4 regions of the Pseudoduganella sp. R-43 genome follow, and region 3 is predicted to be linked to each of the others. Evidence: predicted binding sites of a transcription regulator. Region 3 holds the regulator's gene; each other region holds the start of a gene.
What was found. Region 3 encodes sigma-54, which starts transcription at its own class of promoters, with help from an activator protein. Its sites were predicted from a motif close to TGGCANGNAANCTGCTTT; they were not measured.
Positions count from the first base shown of each region.

Region 1: the regulator sigma-54 is predicted to act here: its motif matches at 2,840-2,857, upstream of ACN9M3_RS16840 (EDSAP-1 family PEP-CTERM protein).
Region 2: the regulator sigma-54 is predicted to act here: its motif matches at 4,727-4,744, upstream of ACN9M3_RS27065 (CmpA/NrtA family ABC transporter substrate-binding protein).
Region 4: the regulator sigma-54 is predicted to act here: its motif matches at 3,189-3,206, upstream of ACN9M3_RS29495 (PEP-CTERM sorting domain-containing protein).

Region 1 covers NZ_CP183988.1:3,694,657-3,702,124, forward strand. Annotated here, with positions in the region: gene ACN9M3_RS16830 (XrtA-associated tyrosine autokinase) at 1-214, opposite strand, end outside; gene ACN9M3_RS16835 (XrtA system polysaccharide chain length determinant) at 226-1,749, opposite strand; gene ACN9M3_RS16840 (EDSAP-1 family PEP-CTERM protein) at 1,852-2,790, opposite strand; gene ACN9M3_RS16845 (N-acyl amino acid synthase FeeM domain-containing protein) at 2,963-3,676, shown strand; gene ACN9M3_RS16850 (FAD-binding oxidoreductase) at 3,678-5,288, shown strand; gene ACN9M3_RS16855 (hypothetical protein) at 5,273-6,160, opposite strand; gene prsT (XrtA/PEP-CTERM system TPR-repeat protein PrsT) at 6,258-7,468, opposite strand, start outside.
Region 2 covers NZ_CP183988.1:5,933,513-5,940,980, forward strand. Annotated here, with positions in the region: gene ACN9M3_RS27040 (GntR family transcriptional regulator) at 1-256, opposite strand, end outside; gene tsaD (tRNA (adenosine(37)-N6)-threonylcarbamoyltransferase complex transferase subunit TsaD) at 345-1,379, shown strand; gene ACN9M3_RS27050 (hypothetical protein) at 1,380-1,547, opposite strand; gene ACN9M3_RS27055 (ABC transporter ATP-binding protein) at 1,619-2,413, opposite strand; gene ntrB (nitrate ABC transporter permease) at 2,415-3,233, opposite strand; gene ACN9M3_RS27065 (CmpA/NrtA family ABC transporter substrate-binding protein) at 3,476-4,696, opposite strand; gene ACN9M3_RS27070 (LysR family transcriptional regulator) at 4,814-5,722, opposite strand; gene ACN9M3_RS27075 (LysR family transcriptional regulator) at 5,704-6,603, opposite strand; gene ACN9M3_RS27080 (oxidoreductase) at 6,715-7,468, shown strand, end outside.
Region 3 covers NZ_CP183988.1:952,442-959,909, forward strand. Annotated here, with positions in the region: gene ACN9M3_RS04450 (cation:proton antiporter) at 1-571, opposite strand, end outside; gene ACN9M3_RS04455 (KpsF/GutQ family sugar-phosphate isomerase) at 654-1,652, shown strand; gene ACN9M3_RS04460 (KdsC family phosphatase) at 1,652-2,188, shown strand; gene lptC (LPS export ABC transporter periplasmic protein LptC) at 2,198-2,797, shown strand; gene lptA (lipopolysaccharide transport periplasmic protein LptA) at 2,811-3,371, shown strand; gene lptB (LPS export ABC transporter ATP-binding protein) at 3,374-4,129, shown strand; gene ACN9M3_RS04480 (RNA polymerase factor sigma-54) at 4,139-5,635, shown strand; gene hpf (ribosome hibernation-promoting factor, HPF/YfiA family) at 5,708-6,067, shown strand; gene ACN9M3_RS04490 (enoyl-CoA hydratase/isomerase family protein) at 6,143-7,228, shown strand; gene ACN9M3_RS04495 (Lrp/AsnC family transcriptional regulator) at 7,225-7,468, shown strand, end outside.
Region 4 covers NZ_CP183988.1:6,437,432-6,444,899, forward strand. Annotated here, with positions in the region: gene ACN9M3_RS29480 (PEP-CTERM sorting domain-containing protein) at 1-1,047, opposite strand, end outside; gene ACN9M3_RS29485 (hypothetical protein) at 1,114-1,929, opposite strand; gene ACN9M3_RS29490 (helix-turn-helix domain-containing protein) at 2,052-2,927, opposite strand; gene ACN9M3_RS29495 (PEP-CTERM sorting domain-containing protein) at 3,260-3,829, shown strand; gene ACN9M3_RS29500 (DUF1737 domain-containing protein) at 3,921-4,109, shown strand; gene ACN9M3_RS29505 (DMT family transporter) at 4,172-5,068, shown strand; gene trmB (tRNA (guanosine(46)-N7)-methyltransferase TrmB) at 5,070-5,750, opposite strand; gene ACN9M3_RS29515 (hypothetical protein) at 5,877-6,380, shown strand; gene ACN9M3_RS29520 (hypothetical protein) at 6,484-7,209, shown strand; gene ACN9M3_RS29525 (hypothetical protein) at 7,271-7,468, shown strand, end outside.

The DNA.
Region 1 (7,468 bases), 2.7 Mb from region 3:
CGACGATCAGGTTGCCGTGCGGGATGGCGTTGGCGCCGCCGGAGCGCGCGTCATTGAGCAAGTGGCGCTTGACGATCCGAAAGTCCTCGGCGACGGAAGTGCGGCCGCTCTCATGCGTCACCATTCCGCGCTGCCGCATCCGGACCAGGTTGATGTCGGCGTAACCGAGTTCGGTCGGCGGTGCAAGTTCCAGCAGGTTGGGCGGTAATTGCATGGGGCCTCCATCTATTGGTAGAACAGGGTGAACACCATCACGCCGCTATAGCCAAGCAACAGGCAGGCGCTGCCGGCGCTGAAACCCAGGCGGTCGCGCGCATGCCGGCGCTTCTCTTCATCGGTCCAGTTCATGCCAATGGTACCGAGCACCCGCAAGCCGGTCGCCGCGCGCAAATCGGCCGGACTCAGGAACGTGGGGCGCAGTTCGGACAGCCCGAGCGCTGCCGCTGCGCCACCGATGAGGCCGGCGGCCAGCACTGCGCTGTAATACAGGGCGCGGTTGGGGCCGATGGGGCGCTGGGGCATGGTTGGCGGATCGATGATCTTGAAACTCATCATTTCTGTGGTGGTTGTCAATTCCCCCGACAGCTTGGCTGCCTCGCGGCGCGCAACGAGCTTCTCGTAATTTTCCTTGTTCACCTGGTAGTCGCGTGTCAGTTGGCCGAGCTGGGACTCGAGTTCGGGCACGGCATTGCGCTGCTCCTGGAGCTGCGCCTGGCGCTGTTGCATGGCCTCGACACGCGCCCGTAATGCGGCCACCCGCGCTTCCGATTCCGCCAAAGCCACCTTCATTTGCTGGAACAAGGGGGTGTACTGGCGCGCTGTGTCGCCGGGGTCAGCATGCTTCTGGCGCTCTTCGCGCCGTTTCTCTTCAAGCTGGGCGATCAGGCGCAGGGCTGCCACGACATCGGGATGCAGGTCGGTGTATTGCATGCGCAGGGCATCGAGGCTCTTGTTCAAGGCGCTGATGCGCGAGTCGAGCTCGGATACCTCGCCCGGCGTGCCGACGCCCGCAAGCAGCGGCTCGTCGCCGCCGAATTGGGCTTCAATGGCCTTGCGCGCCTGTTCGGCCTCGGCCAGCTCCAGCTGGGCGCTGGCCAATGCGTCGTTCGCGGTCAGCAGCTTGCCGCCATAATCCTGGCCTTCGCGCGGCAGCAGGTAGTTGTGTTTGAGACGGAATTCCTTGACGGCGTTCTCCGCCGTGAGCAGGCGGTCTTCGTAATTCTTGATCTGTTCGTCGATGAACTGGACCGCCTTCTCGGAATCGCCTTTCTTTCCCTTGAAACTGCCTTCCACGAAGATCGACAGCAAGGCCTGCACCACGTCGCGCACCTGGCGCGGGTCGGAGTGGGTGTAGCCGATGGTGTAGATATCGTAGGTGCCGGTGCCGTTGATGTGAATCCGCTTCAGCATATCGTCGACCATCGCATCGTGGTCGCGTGCGGACACCGAGCGCACGTCCAGGTCCACCATGCGCAATACCCGATCGATATTCGGCCGGCTTAGCAAAGTCCGGCTCATGATGGCGACTTGCTGCTCGACGTTGGGCATGCTGGTCATGCCCACCATCAGCGGCTTCAGGATGCTTTGGGTATCGACGAACACGCGGGCCGTGCTCTGGTACTCGTTGGGCAGGGAGTAGACCTTGGCCCAGCCTATCAGCACAATCACCCAGGCGATGCTGAATCCCGCCCAGCGGTGCTTCCAGATGCCTTTCAGGCCGGACAGCAATTGGCTGAAGAGATGCTCCATGCTGCGCTCCCTGGTGATACGCCTCGGTCCTCTGGATTATATGGGCGGGATTCCAGCCTGGCTGGCGAACCCGCCCGAACGTTGAGGCCTGTCAAGAAGTGCTCAGGATTTGCGGCGGCGCAGCGCAACCGACATCGCCAGCATGCCTGCAGCGAGCACGGCCAGCGAATCCGGCTCCGGCAACTCCTGCTGCAGGGCGTTGGCCAGAGTGTTGTGCTGGATCGTGATCTGGTAACTGGTGCCGGCTGTCAGCAAAGGCGACACCTTGGTGAGCGGCACCCCGGGCAGGGTCGCAAAGGTGTACGTAAGGATGCCAGGGCTGCCATCCGTGCGGCTGCGTACACTGAATGCGTTCAGGTCGTCTGGCGCGAAGTCGAAGATCCGGCCCTGGGTGGTCAGGTCGATGATGTTGATGGACCACGACAGCCGTGCATTGGCATTGGCGTCCGGTCCCGATCCGGGCGACACATAAGCCTGGGTGAAGGCGGTTGCGTCGAACGACACAGTCATGGTGTCGGCTGCTCCCAGCGTGAACTGGAAGGTGGTCGAGGTACCGACGTCGGAATTGCCCGATGCGATGGCGTTCAGGGCGGTCGAGGCATCGGCCCGCGTGCGGGCGTGTGCCCCGGCCGGCGCTGCGCCGATGGTAATGGAGGCGCCGGTCAGGTCCTGGTCGGCATAGCCGAAAGTGCCTGGCACTGGCGGCGGGCTGGGCAGCGGGGTGAAGTTGTTTTCGCCCAGGCCCCCGCAGGGGGCGCCCATGCATTGATGCGGCACGTTCGGGACACCGAGCAGGATCGGGATCGACGAGGTTCCGTTCGCGAAGACGCCGTTCAGCGAAGCAGTTGCATGGGCATCGTTGGTACCCTGCAAGATCGTGAAGTCGGTCGTGCTGTAGGCGGTGCCGTTGGAGTGGAGCAGCCTGAAGTTGTTGATGTCGAGGATGGCCGAGGCAAAGGTGGAGGCCTGGACCGGTACGCTGGCAAGGCTGGCCGCCAGCAAGGCGGCAGTTGCCAGTAAAGACTTGCGCAAGGTAGTCATAGCGTGGATCTCCCGATTGGATTGCGGCAGGTTTGCCGGCATGGTCGTATGAGCAGCATCCGTGCCATGCCGTGGCGCCCCGTTGGCCGCGGCCCGTGAAAAGAAATCCGACGCGTGCGGAACCTTGGGCCAGCCCGAGCATCCAAGCCCTATACCGATAGGAGGACGCACCGTGGACGACGACACCATTGTTTCCCTGTTGATTGACGAGAACGCTGGCGGCGAGCAGCCGTTGCACGCGATCGACCAGCAGCTTTTCCATATCCGGCTGGCCAATTCGGCCGGCAAACGCGAAGCGGCCAGTGTGCTGCTGCAAAAGATGTATGGCTGGCGCGGCTATGAAGTGGATCCCAACGCCCCCCACCAACCCAACCGTATCACCCTGGCGGCCGATAGCCGGGGTGATACGGTTGGCACCATGTCGCTGTGCCTTGACGACCCCGACATTGGCCTGCCGGCCGATGAAAACTTTGGCGACATCCTGTCCGCACTGCGGGAGCAGGGACGACGCCTGTGCGAACCGGCGCGGCTGGCCATCGACCGCAATGTCAATATGCGCGTGTTTGCAGCGCTGATCCACATCTCCTATGTGTACGCGCACAACCTGCACGGTTGCACGGATTATGTGATCGAAGTCAACCCGCGCCATGTCAGGTTCTACAAGCGCATGCTGGGTTTCCGCGATGCGGCGCCGGAGCGGCACTGCAGCCGGGTCGGCGCGCCGGCGGTGCTGCTGCGGCTGGACCTGGCGCACATGGCGGAGCAGATACGGCTCTATGGCGGGCGCATGGAATCGGTGCCTAACGAACGTTCCTTCTACCCCTTCTTTTTCTCGCCGCAAGATGAGGCCGGTATTACGGTCCGCTTGCGCGAGGGGAGGGACTGAGATGGCGAACCTCCAACCCGCACTGCAGGCCTGGCGCCTGCTGCTTGGTCCAGCCCGGGTGCTTGCCTCGCCCAGCGAACTTGCGCCGTACACTGCCAGCACCTCGGGCCAGCCCGTCGCGCCCCTTGCAGTGTTGCGTCCGCTATCGCACGGTGAGGTGGTGGCCGTGGTGCGCAGTGCCGGCGAATTTGGCGTCCCGCTGTATCCGCTGAGTACCGGCCGCAACTGGGGATACGGCGACGCCAACCCAAGCAGCGAAGGCCAGGTCATCGTGGACCTGGGCGGGATGAACCGCATTCTTGAGATCGATCCGGACCTTGCCTATGCCGTGATCGAGCCCGGCGTCACGCAGGCCCAGCTCGCCGGTCAACTGGCGGAGCTGCAACTTCCCCTGTGGATGGATTGTACCGGCGCCGGGCCGGATACCAGCCTCGTCGGCAACATCCTGGAGCGCGGCTTCGGCCATACGCCCTATGGCAACCGCATGCTGCATGTAGCCGGCATGCGCATCGTGCTGGCCAGCGGCGACACGCTCGAGACTGGTTTCGCCCATTTTGCCCACGCCAGTGCCGCCCACCTTTACCCGTATGGTGTCGGGCCATGGCTGGACGGTTTGTTCACGCAATCGAACTTCGGCATTATTACCAGCCTCGGCTTCTGGCTGATGCCGCAAACGGAAGTGGTAAGCCACCTGGTTGCGAGCGTCCCCGGCTTCGAGGGCATCGCCGCAGTTGTGGATGCGCTGCGCCCACTGCGCCTGGACGGCACATTGCCCAGCGTGGTCCATATCGGGAACGATTTGCGCGTGCTGTCGGGAGGAATGGTGTTCCCAGCGTCGCTGGCGCCGCAAGGGCCGCCGCTGCCGCTTCCATTGCGCGCCGGCCTGTGCCGGCAGGCCGGGATCGGCGCCTGGACTGTGTCAGCTGCGCTTTACGGCCGGCCGGCCCAGGTGGCCGATGCGCGCCGTGCCCTGCAGGCGGCCATTGGCAGGCTGGCCACCTTGCGCTTTATCGATGACCGCACGCTGGCACTCGGAAGCATCGCGGCCCGCCTGATGGGAAAAGGCAGGCTCGGATCGCGGTTGTCGGCGCAGGTCGACCTTGGCCGCTCCCTCTTGAACATGAACCGCGGCATTCCGGATGGCCGCTTCCTGGCAGGCGCCTACTGGCGTCGCCGAGGTGGCCTGCCTCAGGGATTCCCACTGGGCGCCAATCCGGCGCGCGACGGTTGCGGAATGATGTGGCTGGCACCCGTGCTGCCGATGCGCGGCACCGACTTGTTGCACGTGCACTCGCTGGTCGAGCCGCTGTTTGCTAGCCATGGCTTCGATCTGTTTGAAACCTTCAGCATGATCAACGAGCGTGCACTGGGCGGCGTGCTGACCATCTGCTTTGACCAGGAAGATGCGGCGGAGGCGGCGCGCGCCCGGCAATGCTACGATGCCTCGTTTGCACGGCTGATGGGCGCTGGATACATTCCCTATCGCGTGGGTCCGCAATCGGTGGGGGCCCTGGACAGCGGCCACGATACGTATTGGGACACCGTGGCCCGCATCAAGTCGGCGCTTGATCCGCAGCACATCATCGCCCCGGGCCGTTACCAGCCGCGCTGACGGCGCATGCGTAGCAGGAACAGCATGGCAGCGCCAATCGGCAGCAAGGCAAGGGTGGAGGGTTGGCCCAGCGCCACCTGGGCGATCACCGGATCGGACAGGCGGGCTGACCAGCCATTCTGGCCAATGGCCGTCAGGGCCAGGATGCTGGTCATGGTATTGGTGCCATAGAAGTCAGCTCCCCCTTGCTGCATACCGCTGGTGAAATAGCCGCATGCCGGACCGCCCGTGCAACGCGCCAGGAAGCTGCCAAAGCCGGACGAAGGCGAGGTGAGGCCGCTTAGCTGTTGCACCAGGGTGACCGGCGTTCCGCCTGGCGTAGTGGGCGATAGTCCCGGTACGAACTCCCAGCGCATCAACAGCTCGCCATCGGTAATGCCGCCAAGTTGCCTGAAACCCTGGCGTTGCGAGGCCTTGATGCCGCCAATGCCAAAGCCTGGGTTGGTTCCGCCGCTCAGTTTATCGAGGTAGAAGTCGAGGTGGATCTTGCCGTCGCAACCGAAGGCAAGATGGGTGCAACCGGTGCCGAAGACCTGGTGTGCCGACGACCCAGCCACCGGGAGCACTGCGGCATCGCCGGCACCATACATCAAGAAGGAAATACTCTGGTTGTCCTGTCCGCTGCGCCAGAGCTGATTGGCGGGGTTGCCGAGTTCATGGATGCTGGTCATATAGCCTGCACCGAAGCTGGCTTCGTGGATGCCGGGCGAAGCGCCGGTGTCGCCGCTGCGGGCCAGGTAGCCGCTGAACTTGATTTCGACCGCGCCCGGCGTGTGCAGCACAAACGGGGCGAGCGGGGTTGCGGCGGCGGTTCCGGCGATCGCCATGGCCGAAAGCCAGGCTGTGCCCTTGCAAAGTACGCTCTTGAACATGGTGTGCTCCCAGTGATGGATAAGCCCCACGTTGCAAGGAACGCGCCAGCGCCGGCGCCAAGGGGCGGCGCGCTCAGGCGTAAATTAGGCCGACACCTTACATCTTCGCCAGCAAGCCCTCGACCTCTGCCCTGTGCGCAAAACCCTGGACTGCCAATAATTGTTCGCATTGGCTGCGCGCGGCCCGCTTGTCGCCACTGCGGAACAGCGCGTGGGCGTAATGCAGCCGGATATCGCTGGCTGTCGGCGCAGTTTCCAGTGCTTTCTTCAGCAAAGGCAAGGCGCGCGCCGGCTTGCCGCTTTCGGCCAGGCTCCAGGCCAGGGTATCGGCTACTGCCGGATTTTGCGGGGCAAGCTGGTAGGCCCGTTCGGCGGTCCGCACCGCGTCCCCGCCTTTGGTATGAAGCAGCGTCCAGGCCAGGTCGTTCAAGGCAAGTACATTGTCCGGGTCGCGTTGCAGGATGATTTCGTACTCGCGCTGGGCGGCGCCAAACTGGGCCTGCTGCAGCAAATGACTCGCATAGTAGAGCCTGGTTGCCTGGTCGGAGGGATGTTGCCCAAGCCAGTCGCGCATGCTTTGGCTCGCCGCCTCAGCCTTTCCGGCTGCCAGCAAGGCGCGGTGCAGGGCGATCAATAGCGGCCCGCTGCTCTGCAGTCGGAAAGCACGCTCATACGAGGCCACGGCGTCAGCTGCCTTGCCTTCTTCAAGCCAGGCATCGCCTTCGAGCTTGAAGCCCATGCCGGAATCAGGCTGACGTTGCTGCACCGAGCGGGCCAGTTTGCGGGCCTCGTCGAATGCGCGGTTATCGAGCAGCAGCGCGCTCACCAGCAGCAGGGCATCTTCCCGGCTCGCGTCGAGCGCGACGGCCTTGCGTGCAGCCAGCAAAGCGGGTCCTTTCTGGCCGAGGGCGAGCGCGCTGCGTGCAATACGCAGTTGCACTTCGGGCTCGACGGGGCGGAGAAGCGCCAGCTTCCGCAGGCTTTCGAGCGCCAGCTTGTGCTGGCCGTTGGCCGCCGCTGCCTGCGCCAGCAAATCAAGGCTGGCCGGTTCGTTTGGGCGAACTGCTTGCAAGCGCTGGGCTTGCTGGAGTGCCTTGGCTGCCTGGCCGTTGCGCAAGTAAAGTGCTGTCAGCGCCTGCACGGGGGCAGCCGCATCGGGGGAGGACGCAATGGCCCGCTCCAGCCAGCTGATCGCTGCTGCGGCGTTGCCTTGCCTTGACTCGAGTTTGGCGAGCGCCATCATCAAGGGCAGGCTATTGCGCTGGCGCTCCAGCGCGGCGGTGTAGCGCTGTCGCGCCAGCGGTACCT
Region 2 (7,468 bases), 1.8 Mb from region 3:
GGTCGAACAGTTCATGCAGCTCGTCCGCGCCAAGCGTGGTGACATAAGCGCCGCGGTTCGGCTCGATCTGCACCAGGCCTTCCGCCTGCAGGGAATTGAGCGCTTCGCGCACGGGAATGCGGCTGGTGCCGAATTGTTCGGCCAGTTCGGCCTGGCGCAGCACGGCGCCGGGCGCCAGCTTGCCGCTGCCGATGTCGTCGCGCAGGGCCGCCAGGATGGCCGGGCCGCCTTGAGCACGGGGCGGAGGTGTCTTCATGCGATAAATTGTATACACGTATACCAATCAATGCAAGCGGGCTTTCCATTACAATGGCGGATTGCCCTTTACCCTTTTGTGCATTCCAATGATCGTTCTCGGCGTTGAATCCTCCTGTGACGAAACTGGCCTGGCCCTGTATGACACGCAGCGCGGCCTGCTCTCGCACGCCCTGCACTCGCAGGTGGCGATGCATGAGGAATACGGCGGCGTGGTGCCGGAACTGGCCTCGCGCGACCATATCCGCCGCGCGATTCCGCTGCTGGAACAGGCGCTGGGCAAAGCCGGCCTGCAAGCCGGCGAGATCGATGCCATCGCCTACACCCAGGGTCCCGGCCTGGCAGGCGCCCTGCTGGTCGGTTCGGCGATTGCCTGCTCGCTGGGCATGGCGCTGGATAAGCCGGTGCTGGGCGTGCACCATCTGGAAGGCCACCTGCTGTCGCCGCTGCTGGCCAGCGAGCCGCCGGAGTTCCCTTTCGTGGCGCTGCTGGTATCGGGCGGCCATACGCAGCTGATGCGCGTGGACGGCGTCGGCCAGTACGAACTGCTGGGCGAAACACTGGATGACGCGGCGGGCGAGGCCTTCGATAAATCGGCCAAGCTGCTTGGCCTGGGCTACCCTGGCGGCCCCGCCATTTCGCGCATGGCCGAATTCGGCGACCCGGAAGCCTACAAGCTGCCGCGCCCCATACTGCACTCGAAGGATTTGATGTTCTCCTTCTCCGGCCTGAAAACAGCCGTGCTGACGGTGGTGAACAACAACGGCGGCGCTGCCAACGTCTGCGAGCAGGACAAGGCGAATATCGCGCGCGGTTTCGTGGATGCGATCGTGGACGTGCTGACAGTCAAATGCCTGTCCGCGCTGAAGCAGACGGGCCTGAAACGCCTGGTGATCGCCGGTGGCGTGGGCGCGAATGCGCAACTGCGCGCGTCGCTGAACGCGGCGGCAAGGAAGAAGCACTTCAAGGTCTACTACCCGGAACTGGAGTTCTGCACCGATAACGGCGCAATGATTGCCTTCGCCGGCGCCATGCGCCTGCAGATCAATCCGCAGGCGGCGCAGCGGGACTATTCCTTCAATGTCCGTCCGCGCTGGCCGCTGGACGAACTGCGGGTCATTTGATCAGGCGAGCAGCCATGCGCTCAGGCCCACCAGGGCCAGCAGGCCGGCTGCGATACCGGTACGAAGACCGGTGTGGTTCATCTGCTGGCGCACCAGTTCGTGGCGGTTCGGCTTGTCTTCCCGCTTTGCTTCTTTGTTAACTTCGTGCTGCTGTACTTCGGTACTCATCAAGTGTCTCCGTTTGTATAGACCACCAATGTAGCAGCAGAGTCGCCCCGCTGCCACACTTTTGCACATTGCTATGCAGCAAAACGTTGTGCCGGGTGTCCTTGTCGTTGGTAGAGGAACTCCAGCACGCTTGTCCGATAGTCAAGATACAGCGGATCTTGCGCCAGGGATAGTCTGTCGCGCGGGCGTTCCAGCCGTACTTTGACGACGCCGCCGATGGTGGCGGCCGGGCCATTTGTCATCATGACAATGCGATCGGACAGCAGCACGGCTTCATCCACATCGTGCGTCACCATCACCACGGTGGCCCCCGTCGCGGCGACGATGCGCATCAATTCGTCTTGCAGGTGGGCGCGTGTCAGCGCATCGAGGGCGCCGAACGGTTCGTCCATCAGCAGCACCTTCGGTTCCATCGACAGTGCGCGGGCGATGCCGACGCGCTGCTTCATTCCACCTGAAATTTCATTGGGCCGCTTGCCGCCAGCGGCCGCCAGTCCCACCAGTTCCAGCGCCTGCCAGCTGCGTTCATCCAGTTGCGCGCGCGTCTCCTTGCCGCCGAACACCCGCTCCACTGCGAGGTAAATGTTCTCGAAACAAGTCAGCCAGGGCAGCAGCGAATGGTTCTGGAACACGACCGCGCGTTCCGGCCCCGGCCCGGCGATCTCGCGCCCGCTGCAAACCAGCACGCCACTGGTGGGACGGTTCAGGCCCGCGACCAGGTTGAGCAGCGTCGACTTGCCGCAGCCCGAGTGGCCGATCAGGGTAATGAACTCACCCTGCTCGACCACCAGGTTGACGTCGCTCAGCGCGTGGAACTGGCCAAAGCGCATGTCGACCTTGCTGATATCGATGAATTTCGAAGCCATCTCATTTCTCCTCATAGCTGAAAGCTTTGGCCAGCGCGACCAGCGCCAGTTCCAACGACAGGCCAACCACGCCGATCACGCCGATGGCGATCAGGATGTGCGGCACGTTCAGGTTATTCCACTCATCCCACACCCAGAAGCCGATGCCCACGCCGCCCGTCAGCATTTCGGCTGCGACGATGACCAGCCATGCCGTGCCGATGGCGAGCCGCACGCCGGTCAGCATGTAAGGCAGCACGGAAGGCAGCAGTATCCTGGTCGCCACCTTCCATTCGGACAGGTTCAGCACACGCGCCACGTTCAGGTAATCCTGCGGCACGCGCTGCACGCCGACGGCGGTGTTAACGATCATGGGCCAGATCGAACAAATGAAGATGGCCCAGATCGCGGCTGGATCGGCCGCCTTGAACACCAGCAGGCCAATCGGCAGCCAGGCCAAGGGCGATACGGGCTTCAGCAAACTGATTAAAGGGCTGAACATGCCGTACAAAAAGCTGAAGCGTCCGATCAGGAAGCCAAGCGGAATACCCACCAGCGCCGCCAGGCCGAAGCCCAGCGCGACGCGGCGCAGCGAGGCCAGGATGTTCCAGCCAATGCCCTGGTCATTCGGACCCTTGCGGTAGAACGGGTCCGAGAACAGCTTCACCGCCTCATGCCAGGTCTCCAGCGGAGTGGGAAAGCCTGCGTTGCGTACCGCCAGGATTTGCCAAGCCAGCACCAGCAGCGACAAGCCAAGCAGCGGCGGCAGTACTTTCATGACAAAGGGCCGCAGCCGCCCACCTTCCGGCGCCAGGTGCACGCCTTTCGCCGCCAGCCGCATGCGGCGCGTTGGCCTTCCCGGCACCGCGGGCGCCGGTTGCACTGATGCTCCCGCCTTCCCAGCCTGTCCTGCCGGCGCAACGTCCACCTTCATATCGATTGCCCGCCCCACGCCAGCCGCGGCCAATGCAGCTGCAGCTGCTTCCCGCGCAGCGTCCTGCGCGGTCAGTGCGCCGTGTGTGCCAGGCGTGCCCGCGCCGGCCCCGTCTATCGTTCCGTACATAGCACTCATAAGGCCTCCCTTCACGCTCTGATCTTGAACGAATCAGCATAGGCCTTGGGATTCTTGCCGTCCCAGGTCGTGCCGTCGATCATCTTTACGCTGCGCAGGGGCGACTTTGGTACGCTCACCTTCGCCATAGCCGCGCCGTCCTTGTACACATCGATCTGGTTGATTTGCGTGGCAACTGCCAGGTAATCCGGCTCCGCCTTCAGCAAGCCCCAGCGCTTCTGTTGCGTGAGGAACCACATGCCGTCGCTGAGGTATGGGAAATTCACCGCGCCGTCATTGAAGAACTTCATGTAGTTCGGATCGTCCCAGGTTTTGCCCAGGCCATTCTGGTAGCGGCCCATGATGCGCTGGCCAATCACATCGACCGTCGTGTTGACGTAGGATTTGTCGGCAATGGCTTCCGCCATCTTCACCTTGTTCGACAGGGACGCATCAATCCAGCGTCCAGCATCCAGCACCGCAGCGATGAGTGCGCGTGCAGTATTGGGATACTTCTTCACCCACTCCGCGCTAGTACCCAGCACCTTCTCCGGATGGTCACGCCAGATGTCCTGCGTTGTCGTGGCCGTGATGCCGACGCCATCCACAATCGCGCGGTGGTTCCATGGCTCGCCCACGCAAAAGCCATCCATGTTCCCGATCCGCATATTGGCGACCATCTGCGGCGGCGGCACCGTAATGACCTTGGCGTCCGTCATCGGGTTGATGCCATACGACGCCAGCCAGTAATACAGCCACATCGCATGGGTGCCGGTCGGGAACGTCTGTGCGAAGGTGTACTCGCGCTGGTCGGTGCGCATCAGCTTCGCCAACGAAGCGCCATCGACTGCGCCTTTGTCGGACAGTTTCTTCGACAGCGTGATCGCCTGGCCGTTGTGATTGAGGTTCATCAGTACGGCCATGTCCTTCTTCGGACCGCCAGCGCCCAGGTGGACGCCATACACCAGCCCATACAGCACATGGGCCGCGTCGAGTTCACCGTTCACCAGCTTGTCCCGCACGGCGGGCCAGGACGCCTCCTTGCTCAAGACGATCCTGATGCCGTACTTCTTGTCGAAGCCCAGCACAGAAGCCATCACGACGGAGGCGCAATCGGTCAATGGAATGAAGCCGACTTTGACTTCTTCTTTCTCAGGCTTGTCGGAGCCTGCAGCCCAGGCGTAATTCGATAAGGCTGTCGCAGCGCCCGCAGCAAGCAGGCGACGACGGGTAAGGCTGAACGTGCGATCCATCTCTATCCCCGGTTTGTAAATAATGGGGATACTGCAAGCGCCGTGCCACCCCGCTTTCAGGGGGAAAGGCGGTGGAAATCCAGCACTTTGTTTGTGCACCGCACCAATTTAGCGCCGTCAACGCACCGGGCGAAGCCTCGGATCGGTGCGCAGGCGTTCGGCCATCAGGTCCACGAAGCTGCGGATGCGGGTCGAGCCCTGACGGCTGTCACGGTGGATGATATGGATAGGCACCGCCGGCGTCGCGTAGTCCTGCAGCACCTCAACCAGCTCGCCTGCATCGAGCAAGGCTGCCGCCTGGTAGGACAGCAGGCGCGCGATGCCGAAGCCGCTGCGCACTGCTTCGATGGCAGAGTCGTTATTGTTCACGCCCAGGCGCGGCTTGACGCGCAGCGATTGCGTGCCGGCGCCATTCTGGAAGCGCCAGTCCGGAGGCACGCTGGAGCCGGACGAGGCGACAATGGTGTGCTGCTCCAGCTCCTGCGGCGTGCTCGGCGCGCCATGCTTCTCTATATAGGAAGGCGAAGCGATGATCATGCGCCGCACCTGCCCGACCGGAATGGCGCGCATGCTCGAATCGGGCAGCTCGCCGATGCGGATGCCGACATCGATGCCTTCTTCCAGCAAGTTGGTCACGCGGTCGACGAAGACAGTGGAAATATCCATCGCCGGATAGCGCTGCAGGTAATCGACAATGCCCGGCACCACGTAGATGCGTCCAAACAGCACCGGCGCCGTCACTGTAAGGTGGCCGCGCGGCGCGGCGTTGATGCCGGCAACTGCATCGTCGGCCTCGTCGACTTCCGCGATGATCCGGCGCGCATCATCCAGGTAGCGCTGGCCGGCTTCCGTCACGCGCACATGGCGCGTGGTGCGGTCCAGCAGCCTGGCGCCCAGCCTTTCTTCCAGCGCCGCCACCGCGCGCGTAACGGCAGGCGGCGACATGCCGAGGCGGCGCGCACCTGCCGCGAAGCCCTGCTCCTCGGCCACAGCCACGTAGACGGTCATCAGGTAAAGGCGGTCCATTTGCGTTTCACCATGAAGTCGATAAAGTGCCGCACGCGCATCGGCATGCGGCTGCGCTGCGGATAGTACATGTAAACGGCCGCATTTGCCGTCACATGGGTCGGCAGCAGGTGCACCAGCCGCCCTTCCGCCAGGTCGCGCTCCACCATGTACAGCGCCAGCTGGCCGATGCCGACCCCGGCGCGCACCGCCTCGACCTCGCCCTCCGCCGTATTGAACGTCGCCACGCAGGGCACGTCCTGGTACACCGTGCCGCCCTGCCCTTTGAGTTCCCACGGAATCACGCGGCCCGTGTTCGGCTGGCGGAAACCGGTGCACCGATGGTGCAGCAATTCTTCCACCGTGCGCGGGGCGCCGTGGCGCTCGATATAGCCGGGCGAAGCGCAGATATGCAAAGGAATCCTGCCCAGCTGGCGCGCAACCAGGTTGCGCTCCGGCGGATTCCCCGCCCTGAAGCCGACGTCGATCTTCGCCTCGGTCAAGTCGGTGAAGTGGTCGTCGAACAGCATGTCGAAATGCGCGCTCGGATACAGCTCCTGGAATTCGCGCAGCAGCGGCGCCAGCACCACCGTGCCCAGCGAGGTAGGTGCGGCGACGCGGATCATGCCGTCAACCGCCTCGCGGCTGTTCTGAACGTGGTCCAGCGCCTCGTCCAGCAAGCGCAGGCCCGGGTTGGCCAGCTCGAACAGGCGCTGGCCTTCGTCCGTAAGACTCAGGCTGCGTGTCGTGCGATGGAACAGGCGCACGCCGAGGTATTCCTCCAGCTGGCGAATCGCCTTGCTGACCGCCTGGGCCGACAGGCCGGCATCGACCGCCGCCTGGCTGAAGCTGCCGCCATGCACGACGCCGATGAACAATGTGATGACGCGGGCCTTATCCATTCATTTACAACCAATAGTTGAAGATCAATCACCTTTACTATGGCTAGTGTAGCAGCTCTCCGAAGCCTAATATGCCCTTCACCAACTACCCACTCTTGAAGGAGCAAGATCATGGCAAACAAAGTCTGGTTCATCACTGGCGCCTCCCGCGGCTTCGGCCTGCTGATTGCCCGCGACGCACTGGCGCGCGGCGACTCCGTGGTAGCAGCCGCCCGCAACCCGCAAGCGATTGTCGACGCCCTTGGCGCGCATCCCCAGCTGCTGCCAGTGCAGCTCGATGTGACAAAGGAAGCAGCCGCCGTAGTTGCCACCCAGGCCGCCATCGAGCGTTTTGGCCGCATCGACGTGCTGGTGAATAACGCCGGCTACGGCATCCTCGGCGCCGTCGAGGAGACCTCGGCGGAAGAGGTGCGCCGCAATTACGAAACGAATGTCTTCGGCCTGCTGAACGTGAGCCGCGCGGTGCTGCCGGCCATGCGCCGGCAGCGCAGCGGCCATGTGATCAATATTTCCTCTCTGGGCGGCTACCAGGCGTACTACGGCTGGGGCGTCTACGGTTCCACCAAGTTCGCGGTGGAAGGCCTGAGCGAAGCGATGGCGCAGGAACTGGCTCCGCTGGGCGTGCACGTCACCGTGGTGGAACCCGGCTTCTTCCGCACTGATTTCCTCGACGCCACCTCGCTGGTGGAGACCGCAAGCCGCATCGAGGACTACAAGGATACGGTGGGCGCCATGCGCACCTTCGCGGCGGGCGCAAACCACGCTCAGCCAGGCGATCCTTCCAAGCTGTCGCAAGCCCTGTTGAAGCTTGCCGATGCAACGCAGCCGCCATTACGCCTTCAGTTGGGCAGCGATGCCATCGTTC
Region 3 (7,468 bases):
CGGCCAGGCCCAGGGTCTTGGGCAAGTCGGCCGGATTCTGCGCCAGGGCCGGGATCAGAATCAGCAGCGGCACCACCGCCAGGTCCTGGAACAGCAGGATGCCGATGATCTTGCGTCCGTGCTCGCTCTCCAGCTCCAGGCGTTCCGTGAGCAATTTGACTACAATGGCGGTCGACGACATGGCCAGCGCGCCGCCCAGTGCGAACGAAGCTTGCCAGCCCAGCTGGATCGAGGGCGGCAGCAGGAAGTGGATGAGCCAGCCGAACAGCATGGTGGCGGCAATGGTGAGGCCGACCTGCGCCATGCCCAGCCCGAACACGATCGAGCGCATGGCCATCAGCTTGGGCAGGGAAAACTCGAGCCCGATCGAGAACATCAGGAACACAACCCCGAACTCGCCCAGCAACTCCGTCGCGTGGCTTTGCTCGGCCAGCCCCATGGCATGGGGGCCCAGCAGGATGCCGACAGCCAGGTAGCCCAGCATCGGCGGCAGGTGCATCATGCGGAAGGCGACCACGCCAAGGACGGCGCTGCCGAGGAGGAGGAGGGTCAGTTCAAGAGGGGAGAACATCCGTTGTTTGTTTTGTCTGGCAAGTTTTTTGCTTATCTAATTCGGCTATACTTCGGGCATGAGTTTAACCCATGAAAAAACAATGCTGAAATCTTTTGATGCCAAGACCGCAACACGTGCCCTGGAACTGGCGCGCGAGGCCCTGCAGATCGAAACGGACGCACTGGCAGCGCTGAATGCGCGCCTGGCCACCGACGAAACTGTGGGTCGGGCGGTGTCCTTGTTGCTTCAATGCAAAGGGCGCGTCGTGGTGTCCGGCATCGGCAAGTCCGGCCACATCGGCCGCAAGATTGCGGCGACGCTGGCCTCGACCGGCACCCCGGCCCTGTTCGTGCACCCGGCCGAAGCGGCGCACGGCGACCTGGGCATGGTGACGCCGGAAGACGTGGTGATCGCCATTTCATATTCCGGCGAAGCAGCCGAACTGATGGCCATCCTGCCCGTGGTCAAGCGCATGGGCGGCCACGTGATCGCCATGACCGGCAAGCCGGCGTCGAGCCTGGCCAGGCTGGCCGACGTGCACCTGGATGTGTCCGTGGCCAAGGAGGCATGCCCGATGAACCTGGCGCCGACCGCTTCCACCACCGTCACGCTGGCGCTGGGCGATGCGATCGCGGTGGCGCTGCTGGACCTGCGCGGCTTCAAGGAAGAGGATTTTGCCCGTTCCCACCCTGGCGGCGCCCTCGGCCGCCGCTTGCTGACGCATGTGCGCGACATCATGCGCAAGGATGGCGCCATCCCGGCCGTGGGCCTGGAAACGCGGCTGCCCGATGCGCTGCTGGAAATCACCCAGAAGGGCATGGGCATGACCGCCATCGTCGACGCGGCCAACAAGCCGGTCGGGGTCTTCACCGACGGCGACCTGCGCCGCATGATCGAAAAAGTCCAGGACTTCAGCAAGGTCGTCATCAAGGACGTGATGCATCTGAACCCGCGCACCATCGGCCCCGACCAGCTGGCGGTGGACGCCGTGGCGGTGATGGAAGAATTCCGCATCAACCAGATGCTGGTGGTGGATGCCGACGGCACGCTGGTTGGCGCCCTGCACATCCACGACCTGACCCGCGCCAAGGTGATCTGATGACGCTCGAACGCGAAGACCTGCTTGCCCGTGCAGCCAGGGTGCGCCTGTTCATCTTCGACGTGGACGGTGTGCTGACCGACGGCAGCCTGACGTATGGCGCCGACGGTGAAATGGTCAAGACTTTCAATGTGCACGACGGCCTGGGCATCAAGCTGCTGCAGGAAGCGGGCATCAAGACCGCGATCATCAGCGCCCGGCGCACGCCGATCGTGCTGGCACGCGCCAAGGACCTGGGCATCGATTACGTGCACCAGGGCGGCCACGACAAGCTGACCCCGTTCAAGGCCTTGCTGGCCGACCTGGGGCTGGCGGAAGAGCAGGTTGCCTTCATCGGCGACGACGTGGTGGACCTGCCGCTGTTGAGCCGTGTGGGCTTTGCGGTCAGCGTGCCGAATGGCCGCAAGGAGGCGCACGATCGCTCCCACTACATTACCGAAGCTGCGGGCGGCCGCGGCGCGGTGCGCGAGGCCTGCGAATTCGTGCTGCGCGCCAGCGGCAGCTATGACCGCGTGATGGCCCAGTTCCTGGTGTAAGGGCAAGCAATGCGTAACCAGAGGACCGCCCACCGCTTCCGCCTGTCGATCGGCATGATCTTCGTGCTGCTGGCGGCGCTTGGCAGCTTCTACCTGCTCGAGCTGCTGAACCGCGCGGACGATCAGATGCAGGCCGACAAGCGCATGAACGAGCCGGATTACATCATCCATAACTTCTCCTTCGTGCGCATGACCAAGGATGGCAAGCCAAGCTATATCATTGCCGGCGACAAGCTGACCCACCGCCCGGTCGACGATTCGTCCGAGATCGACAATCCGCGCGTGCACAGCCTGGCCGGCGAGAAGCCGCCGATGGAGATCGTGGCGAATACGGCGCGCGTGGACGACGCCAACAGCCGCGTCACCCTGAACGGCAGCGTGACGATCGACCGCGCGGCATCGCCGCAATCGCAACTGCTGCACCTGGAATCGGACAAGCTGGTGATCTTCCCGGACGAAGACCGCATGGAAACCGATCATCCGGTGAAACTGCGGCTGGGGGATACGACTGCTGCGGCCAACAGCATGCGCGCCAATAATGCGACGCGCGAAATGCACCTGGCCGGCAACGGCACGCTGCAGATTCCGCCCAAGGCCGCGGACCAATAACTGAGGAATGAACATGAAACGACTACTCTTGTCGGCAGCCTTGCTGCTGGGAGTCGCCGCTCCGGCGCTGGCCGAGAAAGCCGACTCCTACAAGCCGACCAACATCAGCTACGGCTCGATGGACATCGACGACGTCAAGCAGGTCACCATCCTGCTGGGCGGCGTCAAGCTGACCCGCGGCACCCTGACCATGACGGCCGAGCGCGCCTACGTCAAGCAGACGCCGGAGGGCTTCCAGCAAGTGACGCTGTTTGGCGACGGCAAGAAAGCCACCTTCCGCCAGAAGCGCGACGGCGCCGGCGACCAGTGGGTGGAAGGCGATGCCGACCGCATCGAATACGAGGAACAGGTTGAACTGGTGAAGATGTTCAACAAGGCCACCATCCGCCGCCTGGAAGGCGGCAAGCAGAACGACGAAGTGCAGGGTGAGTTCATTTCTTACGACAGCCGCAAGGAATTTTTCAGCGTGCGCAATTCGGCCAGCGGGGAGAGCAAGCCCGGCGGCGGTCGCGGCACCATGGTGATCCAGCCGACCCGTACCGAACCCCCAGCGACGCCGACGGAGAAGAAGTAAGCATGCAAGCAAATAACTGCGCCAGCACGCTGGTCGTGCGCGGCCTCCAGAAAACCTATGGCAAGCGCCAGGTGGTGCACGACGTTTCGCTGCAAGTCGATTGCGGTGAAGTGGTCGGCCTGCTCGGTCCCAACGGTGCCGGCAAGACTACCTCTTTCTACATGATCGTCGGCCTGGTGGCTTCCGATGCAGGCACCATCGATATCGGCGGCACCGACGTGTCGAGCCTGCCGATCCACAAGCGCGCCACGCTGGGCCTGTCCTACCTGCCGCAGGAAGCTTCGGTGTTCCGCAAGCTGACGGTGGAAGAAAACATTCGTGCCGTACTGGAACTGCAGAAGGTGGACGGCAAGCCTCTGCCCAAGGCGGAAATCAACCAGCGCCTGGAATCGCTGCTGGCCGACTTGCAAATCGAGAAGCTGCGCGAGAACCCGGCCCTGTCGCTGTCGGGTGGCGAACGCCGCCGCGTGGAAATTGCGCGCGCCCTGGCCACCAACCCGCGCTTCGTGCTGCTGGACGAACCGTTTGCCGGCGTGGATCCGATCGCCGTGATCGAAATCCAACGTATTGTGCGTTTCCTGAAGGAGCGCAATATCGGTGTGCTGATCACCGACCATAATGTGCGTGAGACCCTCGGCATTTGCGACCGCGCCTACATCATCAACCAGGGCGCCGTGCTGGCCTCGGGCCGCCCGGACGACATCATTGCCAACGAATCCGTTCGCCGCGTCTACCTCGGCGAACACTTCCGCATGTAAACGAAGGCCATGAAACAAACACTGCAACTGCGAACCTCGCAACACCTGGCGCTGACGCCGCAGCTGCAACAATCCATCCGCCTGCTGCAGCTGTCCACGCTGGAGCTGCACCAGGAGTTGGAACAGCTGCTTGGCGACAATCCCATGCTGGAGCGCCTTGACGACCCGCTCGACCACTCGGTACGGCTGCTGGCCGATGGCGCCATCAGCCAGGGCAACGGCAATGGCGCCGAAGCTCCCGCCACGCCTTCGGCTGAAGGCCCGCAAGGCGAGGGCGGCGAAGCCCCGGCCGCTGCCGGCGAAAGCGATACCTATGAAGGCGGCGACCATGAAGCCGGCAACGGCAGCGACGACGCCGACTGGAGCGCCAGCGCCGGCAGCAAATCCGCCGACGACGAAGACAGCCGCCCGCAACTGGAAGCGTCCGGCTGCACGCTGCGCGAACACCTGCTCGAGCAGATGCGCGTCACCGTGCAGGAGCCGCGCGACCGCGCGCTGATGGAACTGATCATCGATGCGCTGGACGAGAACGGCTACCTGGAAGAGCCGCTGGAAGAAATCCACGAGCGCCTGCCGCCCGAGCTGGAAATCGAACTGGACGACCTGCGCTGCAGCCTGGTGCTGCTGCAAAGCTTCGATCCGCCCGGCGTCGCCGCACGCAATGCCTCCGAATGCCTGGCGCTGCAGATCAGGCGCATGCCCGGCGTGCCGCTGGTGACGCGCCGCATGGCGCTGACCATCGTCGAGAAGCACCTGGCCTGGTTCGCCCAGCGCGAGTTCACCAAGCTGAAGAAAGCGCTCGACTGCGACGATGAAGACTTGCGCGAAGCACAGTGCGTGATCCGCCAGTGCAACCCGCATCCGGGCGCCGAATTTGCGTCAGGCGAGTCAGACTACGTGGTGCCGGACGTGATCGTGAAAAAGGGCCGCGGCGGCTGGATCGTCACCCTGAACAACGACGTGGTGCCGCGCCTGCGGGTGAACGCGCTGTATGCCAACTTGCTCAAGCAAGGCAAGAGCGAGTCGCAGATGAATGGCCAGCTGCAGGAGGCCAAGTGGTTGATCAAGAATATGCGCCAGCGCTTCGACACGATCCTGCGCGTCGCGGAAGCGATAGTAGAAAGACAAAAGAACTTTTTCAGTCATGGCGCAGTGGCCATGAGACCCCTTGTGTTGCGTGAAATTGCTGATACACTGGGACTACACGAGAGCACTATTTCTCGCGTAACAACTCAAAAATATATGCTCACCCCGCATGGCATGTTTGAGTTGAAATATTTCTTTGGTAGCCACGTCGCGACCGAAGCCGGGGGGGAGGCTTCCTCGACTGCGATACGGGCACTGATCGTGCAATTGACAGGAGCAGAAGACCCGAAAAATCCTTTATCCGACAGTAAGATTGCGGACATGCTGGGTGAACAAGGCATGGTGATTGCGCGACGGACTGTTGCCAAATATCGAGAAGCGTTGAAGATCCCTCCAGTTAGCCTCCGCAAATCGTTGTAGTGCAGTGCATGGGTTCCTCTGTGCGTTTCGGCGTGCACGAACTCGAGAGCGACATCATCTTTAGGAGTGTGTATGAATCTCACCATCAGTGGACATCATGTCGAAGTGACCCCAGCCATTCGCGAGTACGTGCAGAACAAGCTGGAACGAGTCAAGCGCCATTTCGATCAAGTAATCGATATTGCTGTCATCCTGACTGTAGATAACCTCACCGAGAAAGAGAAACGCCAGAAAGCCGAAATCAACCTGCGCATGTCTGGCAAAACTGTTTACGTCGAAAGCCTGTCGCAAGACCTTTACGCCGCCATCGATACCCTGATTGATAAACTGGATCGCCAGGTCATGAAATACAAGGACCGTGTGCAGAACCACAGTCATGCGGCCATCAAGCATTTCCCGGATACGTATGAGGCACCACCCACCGCCATGTAAAGGACTGGCCGTGCAGCACACCAAAGGGCGCAATTGGCGCCCTTTTTTGCGACCAGTGTGCGTTAGAATATTTGCATGAGCGAACACGTACACACCCAACTCTCCAACGGTACCGGCTTCATCACGCTGGACCGCCCCAAGACCCTCAATTCACTGTCCCTCGACATGGTGCGCGCGATGACGCAGGCGCTGCTGGCATGGCGCGACGATGCGTCGGTGGCGGCGGTCGTGGTGCGCAGCAGCAGCGAACGCGCGCTGTGCGCAGGCGGCGATATCCGCTTCTTCCACGACGTCGGCCGCGGCAATACGCAAGGCGGCAGCGCGCTGCTGGAAGACTTCTTCACCGAAGAATATGCGCTGAACCATTTAATCCATTTCTACCCCAAGCCTTATGTGGCGCTGATGGATGGCGTGGTGATGGGCGGCGGCATGGGCATCGCGCAGGGCGGGCCGGAGCGCGGCGTGCGCATCGTCACGGGCCGTACCAGGATGGCGATGCCCGAGGTGAACATCGGCCTGTTTCCCGACGTGGGCGGCAGCCACTTCCTGTCGCATGCGCCGGGCCAGCTTGGCATGTGGCTCGGCCTCACCGGGCTGACGGTCGGCGCCGCGGATGCGCTCTACCTCGACCTGGCTGACTACTTCGTGCCGGAAACTGAACTGGCCGGACTGGCCAAGCTGTTCGAGTCGACGCCCGGCAAATCGTTGCGCGATGCTGTCGCGGTCTTTGCCGGCCCGCACAACGCCTTCGCCGGCGACAGCGAACTGGAAGCGCAGCGCGCCCTGATCGATCAGCATTTCTCGGCGGGCTCGGTACCCGCCATCATGGATTCGCTGCGAGGCGACAGCACGCCTTTCGCGCAGAAATCGCTGAAGGCAATGGAATTGCGCTCGCCGCTGATGATGAGCGTGACCCACGAGCTGCTGAAGCGCGGCGCGTCGCTGGGCGTGTCCGACTGCTTGCGCATGGAGCGCAACCTGGTGCGCCGCAACTTCGAACACGGCGAGATTTTCGAGGGCGTACGCGCCCTGGTGATCGACAAGGACAACCAGCCGCAGTGGAATCCTGCAACGCTGGCCGAAGTGACGCCCGCCATGGTGGAGCGCTTCTTCGAACCATGCTGGCCGGCCTGGGCGCACCCCTTGCGCCACCTCGCATGAGGGATCTGGACCGGATCGACCGGGGCATCCTGAATATCCTGCAAGAAGATGCCAGCACGCCGTTGCGCGAGATCGCGGAGCGCGTGCATTCGTCGGTCGCGACCTGCCAGCGCCGCATCGAAAGGCTGCGCAACGACGGCGTGCTGGTCAAGGCTGTCGCGCTGGTTGACCGCGCGCTCGCCGGGCGGCCGCTGACGGTATTCGTGTCGGTCGAACTGGAGAAGCAGAATACCGACATCC
Region 4 (7,468 bases), 1.3 Mb from region 3:
CAAGGAAGAAGACGCCAGGCGCGCCGCCAGCTTTCTTTGCGCCAGCCAGCGCCGTGCCAGCAGCGCGAGCCCGGCCAGCAGCAGCGTAGCGATTTGCGGCTCCGGCACCGGCGACAGCAGGAATGTGGCGGTGCCACCCTGGGGGCCGAGGGCACTGGCAAGTATCGCCCCGTCGTTGTTGATGTCCCACGCGTTGAGCAAGGTCCAGCCCGAATACGCGGCTTCGTTCCACAAATGATCCAGGTTATACGCCCGGTCTTCAAACCACAGCATGGCATGCAAGCTGAGCTCGGTTTCGCCGACGACGCTGCCGGTATCGTTGAGGGCATGGGCAAAACCGGACCACAGGTCACGGATGTCGCGCTGCCCCTCCCTGTCGATCAGCGAGAAGGCGTGGTAATTGTCGTGCATGCCCGCCAGGCGCCCTTCGTTGTTGAGCGCACGGACAAACAGGCCGCTATAGGGCTCTTGCGCGAACACCCCATCTTGCCAGCCCCGAAGCCCCCAATCGCCGCCAAGCTGGCCAATAACCAGGCCGTGGTCGTTGATCATCTGCGGCAGGTAGTTGTCGAACAGTTGAGGCATACTGCCGTCGCCCCACTGGACGAAGCCGACCTGCCCCGAGCCCGTACCGGATGCGCCGGCCATGTAGCCGATAATGTCGCCGCGATTATTGACGCCCGCCGTGAAACCGCCCAAACCCTGGAATGGCAGGCGCTCCACTGCCCCGCCGTCGCGCCATGCGACCGGTTGCGGCAGGCTGTAGCCCGGAATGACCGCATTGCCGACAACCGTGCCCCGGTTATTGAAGCCGGTGATGGTGAGCTGGCTGACACTGCCAGCCAGTTGCTGCACCGAGCCATCGGGATTCCAGATGACCGGCCTGCCGTCCTGGCCGACGCCGGCGACCTGGCCCAGGTCGTTCAGTATCTGCGGCGTGAACTGGCCATCGAACTTGAAGGCACTATAGGCGGGTGCACCCTGCACGTGTGCGGACCATGCCAGCAATGCCAGCACGGAAAAGAACAAACGAAGGAACCTTGGCATGGCAATCTCCTGTGGGTAAGCAGGAGCCCATGCTGCGCCAACGCGGCAGGCTGCGCGCGCGCCGGCTCAAATCGTGCGCGACGGCGCGATAGCGTTGCGCGCCATAGCGCGATGCAAGCTGCCAAGCAGCAGCAGGCCGGCCAGCAGCATCAGGACCGGCGCCAACTCCGGCACCGGCGACAGCAGCGCCGCTTGCTGCGCGAAGGTTGCCGCATTGCTGGCAATCGCCACGATCTCGCCCGCATCGTTGATATCTTCCGTATAACGAAAGCTCCAGCCGTCCCAGCCGCTTCTGTCCCACAGCGTGTTCAGGTCGTATGTCTGCCCACCGGAAAACAGCATGCCGTGCTGCGTGCCTTCCCAATAGCCGACGGCCACGCCTGCGTTGTTGATGGCGGTGGCGTAGCCGGGGCCGTAGGTCTCCAGCACTTCGCCTTTCCAGATTGTGCCATGGGCCTCGGTAATATCGCTACCGCTGCCGCCGGCCGCCCAGCCCTTGTCGTTGATGTCGCGCGCCCACGAATAGCCCGCATCGGGCAGATCGTGATAAGCGCCGTCCTGCCAGACTCCGGCATGATCCCCTGCGCGCGAGAGGCCGACAACCTGCTCCTGGTCACCATTTTCACCATCCACTGCACGTGCCATCGCGACAATCGTGCCCTTGTTATTGATGGAAACCGCCGTTCCGCCATGAACGCCCGCGTCGAATGTGATGGGCTGCCGTCCCGATTGCCAGATCATCGGTTGGGCGCCGGATGATCCCACCAGCTGGCCAGCGTCATTCATATCGGTGAGGATCGCTTCTTCGCTGCTGTCCGTCAGGCATTCCAGTCCGCTGCCGCGGCGCCTGGGCAGCAGCGAGTAATGGCTAGGCAAGGACAAGACCGCACAATCGGGCAACCGGTTTCATGGCATCCTCCAGCCAAGGCACAGGAGCCAATGGTGGACTTGCCCCGTCAGCGGCGCGCGCTGAGCTTCTAATCGTGCGCGGCACAGCGATAGGGTCAGGACTTGAGTCCGCTCACAAGCTGGCGGTAGCGGCCGGGCGGCGCCCCGACGGCTTCGCTGAAACGGTGGCTGAAATGGCTAAGGTCGGCGTAGCCGCACGCTTCGGCGACTTGCTGCAGCGGCAGGCGCCCTGCGCGCAACAGGCCGCGCGCACGCTCGATGCGGCGTGCTGCAATCCAGGCCGACGGCGGCATGCCGAAGCTGATGCGGAACATGCGGGCCAGATGGAATTCCGACATGCACGCCAGTTGCGCCAGCATGCCGAGGGTGATGTTCTGGTCGAAGTGGGTTTCGATGTATTCGTGCAAGCGGCGGCGCACCAGCGGCGCCAGCCCTCCGCGCAAGCGCAGGCCAGGCCTGGTCATCGATTGCGATTGCAGCAGCTCGCTCAAGGCCTCGTGCGTGATTTCATTGGCGCGCAGCAGCTGGTCGGCGTCGTCCCACGGCTGCTGCAGCAACTCGCCGCATAGTTGCACCAGGCGCTGGTTCTCGAAATAGGTCTTGTCCTGCAAGGTGAGTTCGCGCGGCTCGCGATCCAGCTCCGCCACGGCGCGCTGCGTGAAATGCTCCGGCATGAAGTACACGTGCAGCATGCGCAACTGGCCGCGCACCACCCACTCCGATTCGTGCCAGTCCGGCAGGGAGCACAGGCGCTGTGGCGCGCCATACTGCCCCGGCAAGCCTTCGCGCTCGACTTCGTAGCCGCCGCCCAGGTAGCAGGACAAGGTGTGGTGGCCCGGCTGGCGATACTCGGTGAACGCCTCCGGCGTGCTGCGATGCCAGACCGCAGCCGCCAGCCCGTCGCCCAGCCACGCAAAACGCTCCAGCGTGGCATCGGTGCCGGACATGGTGCGGAACACGGCGTGCGACATCGCATCGCCCGGCTTGCCCGCCAGCGCCGCGCGCGCCGCCGCCCCCACGCGCTTGCGCGGAGCGGCATCCTCAAGTTGTCCAGTCAGTGGCTTCACGCCGAAAAGTCTAGCACGGCCATTCCCATCCGGCCGGCCGCCCCTCCGATTTGCGCAAGATCAGACAAGGGGACCTGGGCTCGCCGCCGCTAGTGTCGGGAAAATTTACAGCGTCGACCAGCCGTGAAACCACTTATCGATAAGAATCAGTTATTTGCTGGCGCAGGGTATAAAAATTGCTTATTGCATTTGAAGCAATGCTGTCAACTTTCCTACTGTTTTGAAAGGAATTATCGATGAAGAAGTTCGCTTGCCTGGCAGCCCTGTCACTCGCTATCTCCGCAGCACAAGCAGCGCCGATCCAGCTTGACCTGACCAGCGGCGCCTTCGCCAACAACAATGGCTCGGCTGTTGTCGACACTTATACGGAAGACGGCTTTCGCCTCCGCACGGTGCGTGCCGGCGACCATTTCGATCCCTTGTTTATCGGCGATATCGGCATCCACAACGGCTTCCAGAACGCCGACGACGTGAGTTGGGTCATCGACTTCTTCGGGGCCAGCTTCAACCTGGTCAACATCAATATCGCCGCCTATGCCGATGGCGCCTCGTCGATCACGGTGAGCGGTTCCAACGGCGCGACGCAAACCTTGTCCGGCACCGGCACCCTGGCCATCGCCGGCATGGGCAACGTGACCTCGGTCGTTTTCAATATCGACCAGGACGGCGGGACGCAAGGCTTTGGCTTTTCCGAGATCAACGTCGACACCACGCCTGTGCAACAAGTGCCCGTGCCGGGCACGCTGATGCTGCTTGGCCTCGGCTTGTCCGCACTGGGCGTTTCGCGCCGCCGCACTTCGAAGTAGGCAGGAACAAGCAGCCAGCGTGCGGCATTCCGCGCGCTGGTTCATAATACCTGGCACCAGAACTGTTACCGCCTAGTGAAAGTGCCGGCCCATGAATACACCTCCAGACGACCTGCCAATTTACCGAGTCCTGACTGGCCCCGACGATTCGAAGTTTTGCCGGCGAGTCAGCGAAGCGCTCGCACTGGGCTATCAACTTTACGGTTCGCCTTCCTTGACCTTTAACGGCGAGACGGTCATCGTGGCCCAGGCCGTCCTTTGGCCCACGGCCAAGTCTTAGACGGAACAAACAGCAAGTTCAGACAACTGCCGGTGCGCGGCAAGCGGCACACTGGCAGGACGATGAATACTGCCCTCTACCTCACCACGGTGCTCATCTGGGGCACCACCTGGATCGCGATCAAATTCCAGCTCGGCGTCGTCGCAGCGCCGGTGTCGATCGCCTATCGTTTCTGGATCGCGGCGCTGGTGCTGATGCTGATCCTGCTCGCGCGCAGGCAGCAAGTCCTGCCGCCGCGTTCCGCCTGGCGCTACCTGCTCGCGCAGGGGCTTGCGCTGTTCTGCTGTAACTTCCTGTGCTTTTACTACGCCACGATGTGGGTGCCGAGCGGCCTGGTGGCGGTGGTGTTTTCGACCGCGCCGATCTGGAATGCGATCAATGGCCGTCTCTTCATGAAGCGGCCGATCCGGCCGCAAGTCATGGGCGGCGCGGTGCTGGGACTGGCAGGCATCGTGCTGCTGTTCCTGCCTTCCATGCAGGGGCACTGGAACGATGCCGGCATGCTGGCCGGCCTGGGACTGGCCCTGCTTGGCACGCTGTGCTTCTCGACCGGCAACCTGCTCTCGAGCCGCATGCAGGCGCTGGGCATGCAGCCCTGGCTGACCAATACCTGGGCCATGCTGTGCGGCGCCGCCATCCTGACGCTTGGCGCGCTGGCGCTCGGCATGCCGTTCAACTTCGACCCAAGCCCGCGCTATGTCGGCGCATTGCTCTACCTGGCCGTGCCGGGATCGGTGATTGCCTTCACGGCTTACCTGCTGCTGGTGGGGAGAATCGGTCCGGACCGCGCGGCTTACTGCACGGTGCTGTTCCCCGTGGTGGCGCTGACGGTGTCCACCGTCTTCGAGGGATACCAGTGGAGCAGCATGGCCCTGGCCGGGCTGCTGCTGGTCATCGGGGGGAATTTGCTGGCCTTTATGCCGGCGCGTGCCAAAGCACAGGCGCCGGCGGCAGCCTAGATCATTTCTTGGTGAATACCAGGTCCCAGACGCCGTGGCCCAGTTTCAGGCCGCGGTTTTCGAACTTGGTCAGCGGGCGGTAGGCCGGCTGCGGCGCGTAGCCTTCAGCGGTGTTCTGCAGCGCCGGCTCGGCGCTCAGCACTTCCAGCATCTGCACCGCGTAATCTTCCCAGTCGGTCGCCAGGTGGATATAGCCGCCCGGCGCCAGGTGCTCGCACAGGGTTTTCACGAATGGGGCCTGGATCAGGCGGCGCTTGTTGTGGCGCGCCTTGTGCCATGGGTCAGGGAAGTAGATATGCACGCCCGCCAGCGAACCGGCCGGGATCATGTCGCGCAATACTTCCACCGCATCGTGCTGGATCACGCGCAGGTTGGTCAGGCCTTCCTCGCCGATCAGCTTGAGCAGGCTGCCCACGCCCGGGGTGTGCACTTCCACGCCGATGAAATCCTTCTCCGGCATCAGCTTGGCGATGTGGGCGGTGGTGCCGCCCATGCCGAAGCCGATCTCCAGGATCAGCGGCGCCTTGCGGCCGAAAGTCTTCTCGAAGTCCAGCGCTTCTTTCTTGTGCTCGACCATGAATTGCGGACCGAGATCGCTCAGCGCACGCTCTTGTGCCGTAGACAGGCGTCCCGCGCGCGTGACGAAGCTGCGGATGCGGTGTTCGGTCGGGTCGTAGAGCATTTTGCCCTTTGGCGTGGATTCGGAAGACATGGCTAAACGTGCAAGGAAAAGGGGCGATTATACCATTCCGGTTTTGCCGCCCGGCCTGCGATAATAGCGGGTCTTGTCCCTAAGGAAGCCCAAGTAATGGCCCTCGCACTGAACATCCTGATCATCGTCCTGGCACTGGTAACGCTGTACTTCCTGCTGAAAGGCGGCCCGAAAGCCGCGCCTGCGCCAACGGGCAAGCCGGCCGGCGGTTCCTACACACCGCTGCCGCAGGGCGAACCGGTGCACCACTGGAGCGACGAAGGCCGCTTCCAGCTTGAAGTGCTGGGCGAATCGCGCTATTCCGACGCCATCCGCGCCCTGGCCGGCGAGCATGGCGAGGCCGCGGCCGACGCCCGCCACAAGGCGCTGCTGCTGGCGGACGACAACAACCCCTACGAAGACAAGGCGGTCGCCGTCTTCCTCAACAGCGAGATGGTCGGCTACCTGGCGCCGAAAGACGCGGTGGCCTTCCGCGCCATGCTGGCGCGCCAGGAGATCGGCGGCCAGCTCACCTCGACCGACGCCGTGATCCGCGGCGGCCAGATGTACGAAGGCAAGCGCCTGGCCTATACCGTGCTGCTCGACGTGAATGTTGCGTAAATATCACTTAGTAACTTACTAAACCCCGCGCACGATTGAATGCAGCGCGGGTTTGTGACATCATCGGCGGCTTGCTGTTTTGATAATCAATAGGGGAGCCGTCATGAAGACAAAATACGCCTTGCTGTTACCCGCCCTGCTGCTCGCAGCCTGCGCCAAGAAGGCGCCTGCGCCGGCACCGACCTCTGAAGCGACCCCAGCGCCCGCCGCTGCACCAGCCGCGCCGGCTCCAGCCCCTGCGGCGCCTGCCGCCCCTGCCGCCAGCACCGCGGCCACCGGCAATGCCCCCCTGGCAACTCCGCAGATGGACATGGAGAACATGAGCACCGAGCAGAAGGAAATGGCCAAGCGCCAGGCCAAGCTCGATTACTCCAATATGGAAGACGGCTACATCAACGACACCAACGCGCAGTGGGCCAGCACCGCCAGCGCGACGTCCGAATACGGCGGCAGCAGCTACGAGCCGGCCAACGCAACCGGCAAGGTCGACGGCAAGAATTTTGCAACCAAGGGCAGCGATGTTGGTTTCGATTCGCTCGAAGTCGGCTTCCAGAATCCGGTCAATGCCACCCAACTGCGCGTAGCGATCAGCGATGGCTACGGCCTGGAAGGCATCACCAAGGTTGAGCTGCAGGACACCGACGGCAAATGGAATACTGTTTGGAGCGGCATCAACACCGTGAAGGTCGACCGGCGCGGCACCCGCACCTGGTTTGTGCAGCCGATCGAAAAGACGCCCTACAAGGCCAAGGCGGCGCGCATCACCAAATCCAATAACCTGAGTACCGACCGCCTGTATGTGGATGCGGTACAACTGGTAGGTTCCTGACCGGGCGCCCCGCCTTGCCCGACAGGCGTATCATGGCTGCAGCAGCTTGCAGGAGGCAGCCATGGAACGCGAACGGGCAAAGGCGGGAGATGCGGTGAGGCCGATCGGCTGGCACCATAAGATGCTGGTGATTCGCACCACGCCGGGCCGCACGGGCCGGAACGATGACGAGGATGTGCTGTGCCGCTGGCACGATGCCGACGGCGAGCACCAGCAAACCTTCAAGTCAGGACAGCTTGAAATCCTGAACTCAGCCGCG